One region of the Sedimentitalea sp. genome, then DNA from elsewhere that is predicted to be linked to it. Evidence: riboswitches for the same ligand, from Rfam matches in the RefSeq annotation. Region 1 holds a riboswitch; the other holds the start of a gene.
What was found. A riboswitch is a leader RNA that binds a small molecule or an ion and turns the genes downstream of it on or off. The one in region 1 is predicted to bind cobalamin.

Region 2: linked by a shared signal. The riboswitch ahead of ABJO75_RS27270 (TonB-dependent receptor) and the one ahead of ABJO75_RS19065 (DUF1636 domain-containing protein) in region 1 are both predicted to bind cobalamin.

The regions. Positions count from the first base shown of each region.
Region 1 is NZ_JBDWLR010000078.1:114,276-119,158, forward strand. Features, by position in the region: gene ABJO75_RS19045 (DUF2161 family putative PD-(D/E)XK-type phosphodiesterase) at 1-193, opposite strand, end outside; gene ABJO75_RS19050 (sulfotransferase family 2 domain-containing protein) at 198-824, opposite strand; gene ABJO75_RS19055 (manganese-dependent inorganic pyrophosphatase) at 999-1,919, shown strand; gene ABJO75_RS19060 (DUF6552 family protein) at 1,989-2,240, opposite strand; cobalamin riboswitch at 2,484-2,677, shown strand; gene ABJO75_RS19065 (DUF1636 domain-containing protein) at 2,758-3,147, shown strand; gene cobW (cobalamin biosynthesis protein CobW) at 3,147-4,202, shown strand; gene cobN (cobaltochelatase subunit CobN) at 4,217-4,883, shown strand, end outside.
Region 2 is NZ_JBDWLR010000095.1:57,442-62,324, forward strand. Features, by position in the region: gene ABJO75_RS27255 (SDR family oxidoreductase) at 1-480, opposite strand, end outside; gene ABJO75_RS27260 (class I SAM-dependent methyltransferase) at 514-1,521, opposite strand; gene clpS (ATP-dependent Clp protease adapter ClpS) at 1,531-1,872, opposite strand; cobalamin riboswitch at 2,192-2,408, shown strand; gene ABJO75_RS27270 (TonB-dependent receptor) at 2,538-4,406, shown strand; gene ABJO75_RS27275 (ABC transporter substrate-binding protein) at 4,409-4,883, shown strand, end outside.

The DNA of each region.
Region 1 (4,883 bases):
CGGTGATCCGTGACCGTTCGACCGCCTGATGAAACAGCGAAAGCGAAAAGCGCAGCTTCAGTTCAACGATCACGGGTTGTTCATTGCCGCGCCGGGCCACAACATCCGCCGCGCCAACTTCGCCTTTGACCTCATATCCCTGTCGCTCAAGCAGGGCCTTGATTGGCGGATAGAGATGCTGTTCTTGCGTGATCTCTTCACCGCTCATAGCCAAACGCCTCAAAATCCGCGCGATACCGGTCATACAGCAGGTCGGCCTGCGCCGCCGACAAACACGCATCCAGCCCTGTCCGCGACCGGTTTTTATGGGGCAAGCGGCGATCCCCACCAAAGATCTCGCGAAACACAGGCCCGATATCTTGGGCAAGACGCTCGAATCGCAGCACGTGATCGACCAGACACCGCCCCTGCAAGTCCCTCACATAGCGCACCTGAGGAACCAGATGCCGTGCGCTGTCGAGATAATCATCAGAGGCTCCGGAAATCAGAAAATCATCCAAGTCCAACTTCTGACCCCGCTTGGCCGCCGCCCTTGCCCGATACCGAAATTCCGACAGCGCCCTGTCATACGGGTGCCGCACGATAGAAAATTTTAGGTAGCGGTCAAAATCTTTGGCGACCATATGGCCCCGCGCGACATATTCGTCTGCATAAAGATGCGCCAGCTTTTGCGGCCCGGCATTGCGGTTGTCGTTCTGACGCAGCATCAGCGCCGCGCGGTCACGCCACGCCAACCCCAGATCGTCCAGAAACACGGTCTCGACACTTTGCCCACCCGTCTTGGGGATGTGTACAAAAACGGTCTTGTGTGCGTGGGAAATCATCAACAGGTCCGGCCGATCCAAGCGCACCCTCACAACCACTTGCGCAAAAGTCAACGCGAGGCTCGGCACCCCGGCACTCTGACCAAGGGTCGCAGCCTGCGCGACAACGGGTGACAACCCCGGGTGACGTTCCTATAACGCGCGCAAATTACACCCCTGCACAGGATGCATCAGATGACCATTCAGGTTCTTGGACACAAATCCCCCGACACCGATTCGACAGGCTCTCCCATCCTTTGGGCGTGGTATCTGTCCGAAATCAAAGGCACCCCCGCCGAAGCCGTTTTGCTGGGCGAACCCAACACCGAGGCGGCCTTTCTGCTGAAACGCTGGGACCTGCCCAAACCTGCCATCATCGATGACGTTGCGGATGATGCCCCAGTTGTGATCGTCGACACCAACAACCCCGCCGAACTGCCCGCCAACATCAACAACGCCGATGTGCAGGCGATCATCGACCATCACAAGCTGGTCGGCGGCCTGGAAACCAAGGGGCCGATCGACATCACCATCCGTCCGCTGGCCTGCACTGCTACAATTATGCACGACCTGATGGGCGACGATACCGCCAAGATGCCGGAGTGGGCCAAGGCGACCGCGCTGACCTGCATTCTGTCCGACACGCTGGAATTCCGCAGCCCGACCACCACGCCGCATGACAAGGCCGTTGCCGAGAAGCTGGCCGCCGATCTGGGCATCTCGATCCCCGATTATGCCGCCGAGATGTTCGCCGCCAAGTCCGATGTGTCCTCGTTCAGCGATGCCGAACTGTTGCGCATGGACAGCAAGGAATACGAAGTCGACGGCACCAAATTCCGCGTTTCGGTTCTGGAAACGACATCGCCGTCAACGGTTCTGGACCGTAAGGCCAGCCTGATCGACACCATGACCACCGTGGCGTCCGAGGACGGCGTGGATCAGGTTCTGTTGTTTGTCGTGGACATCCTGAACGAAGAGGCCACGCTTCTGGTTCCCAACGATCTGGTCAAGACCGTCGCCGCCAATAGCTTTGATGCCACCGCAACTGGTGACAGCGTTGTCCTCCCCGGCATCGTCAGCCGCAAGAAACAGATCATTCCTAACCTCAAAGTTTGATCGCCGACACAGGGACCCCGGCAGGTTTGCCGGGGTCCACCCTGATTGGGCCTGCAGCCCGTTGACACGCTAACCGCTGGTCATACCGGCAAGCATCGCGCCAAGGGCGACGAGATGAACGAGCATCAGCGCCTTGTCTTTCCACAGCACACCAACGGCAAACCAGCCAACAACTCCGATTAGAAATAGGTAGAGATTCCACGGGGTCCAGCCAAATCCGGTCGCCGTGTACCCCATGATTTGAATGATCGAAGCAGCCCATTTGACAGCAAATATGATGTTGTCCCTTGAAGGACTCGCGATTGCCAGATTAGCCTGCATGGCTCGACCCTCTGGTAGCATACGAGCCATCCGTCGCATATACCGATATCTTTTCTACAGGCATCACACTCTCCAATCGCCGTTTGAACTTCATATACGGACCGAATTAAAGACATGCGCGCCAGAACCATGACCCTGTGAAGATAGAAATTCTATTGCCAATACGCAAATGCCCAACACGCCGGCAGGCGGCTATCAATTTCTCCTGAACACTCCAAACTCTTGACAACACGCCGCCCCTTGGCCATTCCGCGATGTGTTGGTTTCTGCGAAAGCAGATGAAAAGGGAATGCACGACGCAGCCGCCCCCGCGACCGTGAACGGAGAGGGCACCCAAGCCACTGACCACCGGGTCGGGAAGGCGGGATGTCCACCAGAAGGCCGATGCTTTCTGACATCCGCAAGCCGGGAGACCTGCCAGCAAAACGTGACGTTAACCGGGCGGGGTGCCTCGGTGACGGGCCCGGCCCAGGCTTTGCCCGCTATTCCCCCGCTTTTGAAACAGGGAAGTGACCGGATGACTCAGACACAGGATCAGGCGACCCCGGTCGAATTGCTGGTCTGCACGACCTGCCGCAAGGGAATGCCCACCGACACTGAGGGCCCGCGCCCGGGTGCCAAGTTATATGACGCGCTGGCTGCGGGCGACGTACCGTCGGGCGTGACGCTGCGCCCGGTCGAATGCCTGTCCAACTGCGACAGCGGCTGTTCCATCGTGCTGCGCGGCGGTGCCGGTCGCTGGACCTATGTCTACGGCAATTTCGATGAAATCAGTGACGCGGACATGATCCTGGACGTCGCCTCTCGCTATCATGCCACACCGGATGGTCTGATACCTTGGCGTGAACGCCCGGTTCATTTCCGCAAGAATTGTATCGCCCGCATCCCCCCGATTGGAGAGACCTGATGTCCAACCTGTCCAAGCTGCCCGTCACCGTGATCACCGGCTTTCTCGGCTCCGGCAAAACCACCCTCATCCGCCACCTCATGCAGAACCCTCAGGGCAAGCGCCTCGCCGTGGTGGTCAATGAATTCGGCGATGTAGGCGTCGATGGCGATATCCTGAAATCATGTGCGATTCCGGATTGCCCTGCCGAGAACATCATGGAGCTGTCCAACGGCTGCATATGCTGCACCGTGGCCGATGATTTCATCCCGACGATCGAGGCATTGATGGCGCTTGACCCGCGCCCGGATCACATCCTGATCGAAACCTCTGGTCTTGCCTTGCCCAAACCGCTGCTCAAGGCGTTTGACTGGCCAGATATCCGCAGCCGCATTACTGTGGACGGTGTTATCGCGCTTGCCGATGCCGAAGCCGTGGCCGCAGGCCGTTTCGCACCAGATGTGGCGCGCGTCGACGCCCAGCGCCTTGCCGATGACTCTATCGATCACGAAACCCCGCTGTCCGAGGTGTTTGAGGATCAGATCAGCTGCGCCGATATCATCCTGTTGACCAAGCCCGATCTTGCGGGTCCGGAGGGCGTCGCAAAGGCGCGTGAGATCATTGCAGCCGAAGCCCCCCGACCGCTGCCCGTGGTCGAGGTTGCCGAAGGGGCCGTCGATGTGCGCGTGATCCTTGGGCTTGAGGCCGCCGCCGAAGACGATATGGAGGCCCGCCCCAGCCATCATGATGGCGCCGACGATCACGAACACGACGACTTTGAGAGCGTTGTCATCGAATTGCCCGAACAATCCGATCCCGCCGATCTGGTCGCCCGGATCGAACGTCTGGCAAATGAACGAAACATCCTGCGGGTCAAAGGGTATGTCGCCGTGAGCGGAAAGCCCATGCGTCTGTTGGTTCAGGCGGTTGGCGCACGGGTTCGGCACCAGTACGACCGCGCCTGGAAAGCTGATGAGCCCCGTCTGAGTCGCTTGGTGGTGATTGCCGAGCATGACGATATCGATGCCGCTGCAATTCGTGACGTCCTCACCCGCATGCCTGCGGTGGCCGAGTAGAAAAGCCTGCCACGATGCATGTCGTCTTTCGCGAAAGCCATGGCCTTGAAGAAACGGACACCCCGACGGATCTGGGGCAGAGCCCTGCTGATCTGGTGGTTCTGTCCTTTTCCGACAGCGATCTGGGCGCGTTCGCGGCAGGCTGGCATCGTGGCGGTGGTCCCGAGGGGCGCATGCCATCCCTGCGGCTGGCCAATCTCGCCGCGCTGAAACATCCGCTGTCGGTCGACACCTATGTTGACCAGACACTTGAAGGGGCCAAAGGCGTCCTGATCCGGCTGATCGGCGGTGTTCCCTATTGGTCCTATGGCCTGCAACAGGTCCAATCCCTAGCCGCGCGCAAGGGGTTGGCGGTCGCGGTCCTGCCCGCCGACGGGCGGTCCGACTCCCGGCTTGATGACTATTCGACCTTGCCGCGCTCGACCCTTGGGCGGCTGCAACACCTTTGCAATACCGGCGGGACCGTGGCTGCACAGGCAGCACTGGCTCAACTGGCGTTGGCTGCCGGGCTTTACGCAGGGCCAGTGCGTGGCTCCAAGAGCCTGCCACAGGTTGGCGCGTGGACGCCGGAACACGGTGTGACCTGTCCGGCGACGGCCTTTGCCCCAGCCAGCGGCACCCCCCGTATTCTCATCACGTTTTACCGCGCCTATCTAACCGCCGCCGACCTCGCGCCCATCG
Region 2 (4,883 bases), on a different contig from region 1:
CAGCAGATCGGGGTGGGTGCGACGGGCGGCAATCGAACTGAGGTTGATGATCGAACCTGCTTGTTTCTCACTTTCAGAATCGGATTGCTTGATCATTCTGCGCGCCACCAATTGGGTCAGTCGAAAGGCTGGCATCAGGTTCTGGTTGAGCAGGCTGATGACTGAATCATCATCCGGATCCAGCGGATTCGAAGGAACAACCTGCCGTGATCCATTGACCAAGATGTCGATTTCATCGAACGCGTCCAGAGTTGCCGAAACTAGGTTGGCAATGGTCAGGCGTTCGCGCAAATCTCCGGCGAAATACCGGACATTACTATCGTCAACCTGTTCCCCCAATTCGTTCTTGAGCCGCTTTTCGTCCATGTCGGCGAACATGACGTTTGCGCCCTTTTCGACAAACTGACGTCCTATGGCCAGACCGATGCCATTGGCCGCTCCGGTGACAATGGCGGTCTTGCCGGCGATGGAAAAGGACATGGAAACACTCCTCGTGCATGGAAATGGCGCGGATCAGCGCCGTGTGCGGTTGGGCGTAGGTTTACCAGTGGGCTTTGGGCGGACGGCGTGGAAGATCTTGAACCGGTTGTCACCACCCGCGTCCTCGACCTTGGCGAAACACTCGTCCAGTGTGCGTTCATAGGGTAGGTGCCGATTGGCCACCATCCAGAGATGCCCCGACGGCTTCAGCATCCGCGCAGCAGCCGTAACAAAGGCGCGCCCCAGCGACGGATCGGCGGTGCGGCCCATGTGAAAGGGCGGATTCATGATGATTGTATCGACACGCTCTTCTGGTGCCCAACGGGTGGCATCTGCCCAATGAAATCGGGCACGGGGGTCGGAAACATTCTGGCGGGCGCACTCCAGGGCAATGGCATCTGCCTCAACAAGATCCAGCCGTTCTACCCCGTTCCTCGTCAGAACCTGTGCCGCAAGATACCCCCAGCCGGCGCCCAGATCGGCGACGTGTTTTCCCATCTTTTCTGGCAATGCGCGCCCAAGAAGCTCCGACGCCGGATCGACTCCGTCGGCAGAGAACACACCCGGTGCAGTGACAAAATCACCGATGGTTTGCGGGCTGGCTTGCCAGTCTGCAAATGCCTCCGGATTGGCATCAAACCAAAAGAGTTTGCCATGTGATTTGGCCACCGGTCCGAATACATCCACGCGCTTGCGACACTCTTTGAGCATGCTGTCGATACCGTCGGTTTTGGTTCCGTCGATGATGACAGGCCCGGTGTTGCGCTGGCAGGCGCTTGCGATCAGGGAACGGGCCAGCGCCTTGGCGCGAGGCAGGCATACGAGTGCGGCCCCGCATGGCGCATCGCTGAACGCAGCGCAGGAATACCCCAAAGACTGGAAATGGTCGAAATCCGGTTTGAACGGCTGAACGACTTTGATCCGGTCAGCAGGCAGCGCAGACAAATCCGTCATCGCAACCGGATGCAAGACCGACACCACGCCGGTCGCAGGCAGATCAAGTCCACCTGAATCAATCGCCAGAGGCAGCCGGGCGGACATTGATGCGGCCTAGTCTTCCTTTTCCATCGTGCACTGCAAAGGGTGCTGATGGCGGCGGGCAAAGTCCATGACCTGACCTACCTTGGTTTCTGCGATTTCGTGGCTGAACACACCAACAACGGCGACACCTTTCTTGTGCACCGTCAGCATGATTTCAAAAGCCTGCGCATGGTTAAGCCCGAAAAACCGCTCGAGCACATGCACGACAAACTCCATCGGAGTATAATCGTCGTTCAGCAAGAGCACCTTGTACAGCGGAGGGCGCTTGGTCTTTGGGCGCGTTTCAAGAAGGATTGACGTGTCTGAATCGTCATCCGTCTTGTCCGACAGCGTTACGGGCACTTGTGTCATTGCGGCAGAGGGTCCGGTTTTCGTGAATTTGTCTCAATGTTCATGGCTTATATAGCCTTCCTGCAAGATTCGGAAAGAGCCAGTGATTGTTGCGCCTGCTGAAACCGCGTTCATTTCTGGCTAGACCATTCCCGCTTGTCGTCACTCCCGGCATCCGGCGGGTCGGATTCCGGTAAATTCGAACCCGCCATGACGTCGCCAAGATGGCTACCTCGCCACCGGACGCCAGGTTCGAGCCAAACAAAGCCAGTTTCGATGCGCATGGTCAAACCGATCAGGTTCCCTGAATTACGCTCTTCACAAGATATTAAAATCGCGTTAACCGTTTCGATGCTTCGGTCCGGGCAACCTGTTGTCCGGATAATAGGGAACACGGTGCGGTGCCGCCGACATTGGCACCAAATCCGTGACTGCCCCCGCAACTGTGAGCGGTGAGCGAAGCCGGTATACACCACTGTTACGCTTTGCGTGATGGGAAGGTCCGGCTGAGCATTGACCCGCGAGTCAGGAAACCTGCCGAGGTGATCACCCTGTCTGAACGCGAGGGGCGTTTCGGCTGCGGTTCTTCCGCTGTGGTGGCTTCACCGTCTGCGGGGGTTAACCATCCCTCATACGACATATTGACGTAGTGCAACCGGTTTCCCGGTTGAACGAGAGGGGAAAGAATGACCCGTACCATCCGCATGGCTTGCGTAGCCATTTCCGCCGTATCTGCAGGCCCGGCGCTGGCTCAGACACCATATGAGCTTGACGAGATCATAGTGTCCGGCGGTTTCAGCCCGATCGAAGAGCGACGCTATGGGCAATCGGCCTCGGTGCTGACCGCCCAAGACATCGAAGATCGTGGTATCCTGACGGTTCAGGATGCGCTTCGCGCGGTTCCCGGCCTTGCGGTCAGCGGGACGGGAAACAACTTCACGCAGGTCCGTATCCGCGGCGCTGAGGCCAATCACACGCTGATCATGGTTGATGGGGTGCAACTCTCTGCTGGCGACAGCGAATATATCCTCTCCGGTCTGGACACCGCAAATATCGAACGGATAGAAGTTCTGCGCGGGCCGCAATCCGTGTTCTATGGCAGCAATGCCTCGGCCGGTGTGGTCAACATCATCACCAAACGGGGTGCAACAGGCACTGAATACGGCGGGTCGGTTGAAATCGGCGACGGCTATGCCGCCTCGGCACGGTTTTCGGTCCGGTCTGACCGGGGCGGCCTGGCCTTTGGCGTGTCGCGTCTGGACGACGACGGATATGATTTTTCTGGCAGCGACGGTGAACTTGACGGAACACGGCGATCCACCCTGAACTTGACCGGCGACTACAACGTGACGGATCGGTTGACGTTGGGATTCACCTTGCGTGCGTCAAACGAGAAGTTTGCGTTTGACACGACAAGCTATGTCGCCAGCACGGCAGACGAATATGTGATCGACGATCCCAACCAGACCTCGGAACGCAAGGAACGGTCTGGCAGCCTGTTTGCGGAATACGAAGCCTTGGACGGACGATTGGTGCATCGGCTGACCTTTGAAGGGTCGGAATACGAACAAAGCACAAATGGTGCCACGCCCACCAAAGCGGATCGTTCAGCCGCGAAATACCTGCTGAGCTATGGGCTGGACGGCTATGCAGTCGCCTCTACCAATCACCTGCTGAATATCATGGCCGAATGGGAACAAGACAGTTCCTCGAGCAACCCGGAATACGAGCGCGAGACCAATTCGGTGGCGATGGAGTATCGCGGAACATTGGACAATGGCCTGAACCTGCAGGCAGGGCTGCGCTATGACGACAACAAGGTCTTTGAGGATGACCTGTTGTGGATTCTGGCCGGGTCCTACACCTTTGTCGGCAGCGGTGTGCGGTTGCATGCGTCGGCCGGGACGGGGTCAGTCAATCCCACCTATTTTGAACTCTTCGCGGATACCTTTGGTTTTGTCGGCAACACCAGTCTAAAGCCGGAAAAGAACCAAAGCATCGATTTTGGTGTCGAAGTCCCATTCTGGGGAGATCGCGGGCTGGTGGATGTCACTTATTTCCACGCGAATCTCACAGATGAAATCGTATCAATATTTGACCCTACCACTGGCAATTCTGTCTTTATCAATGAAAGCGAAAAGAGCCGCCGGCAAGGTATCGAAATCAGCGGCAATCTGCAGGCCACCGATACGCTTGAGCTGCAGTTGAGCTATACCTATCTGCACGCGAAGAATGCGGATGGCACGGTCGAAGTCCGTCGCCCGCGACACGAGTTGTGGTTGGGCGCGACTCAGCAATTCATGCAGGGTCGTGGCAGCGTCACTGCGGATCTGCGCTATATCGCGGGGAACTATGACACTCAGTTTTTCAGCAGCTACGAACTTGCCGAGTTGCCGGATTATGTGACGGTGGACGTCGCCGCACAATACGATCTGACTGACACGGTGCAATTGACCGGTCGTATCACCAACCTGTTTGACGAAGAGTATTCCGATACCTGGGGCTATGCCACGCGGGGCCGCACGGCCTATGTCGGGCTGCGGGCGGCGTTCTGAGGATGCGAGTGGGGGTCTTCGCACTCTGCGCTTTGATCGGTTGGGTCGGGTTTGCCGTGGCTCAACCGGTTCGCGTGGTGTCGATAAACCTCTGCACCGACCAGCTCGCCATGCTTCTGGCGGGGCCGGATCAGCTTTATTCAGTGTCCTATCTCGCCAAGGATCCACGCGCGTCTGCAATGACAGTTGAGGCCGAGCAGTATGTGATCAATCACGGGCTGGCCGAAGAGATTTATCTCATGCAGCCTGATCTGGTGATTGCGGGAGCCTATTCGACACGCGCAACGGTGGATATGTTGCGGCGGCTTGGCGTTCCGGTTGCCGTGTTCGAACCGACCTACTCACTGGACGATGTGGGCGCGCGGATTACGCAGATGGGTGAAGTCCTGCAACGTCAAGGCGCCGCGGCGATCATGTTGGCGGATTTTGATGCATGGCTCAAAGTGTTGACCGCCGAGGTCGAACACAATCCCCGCG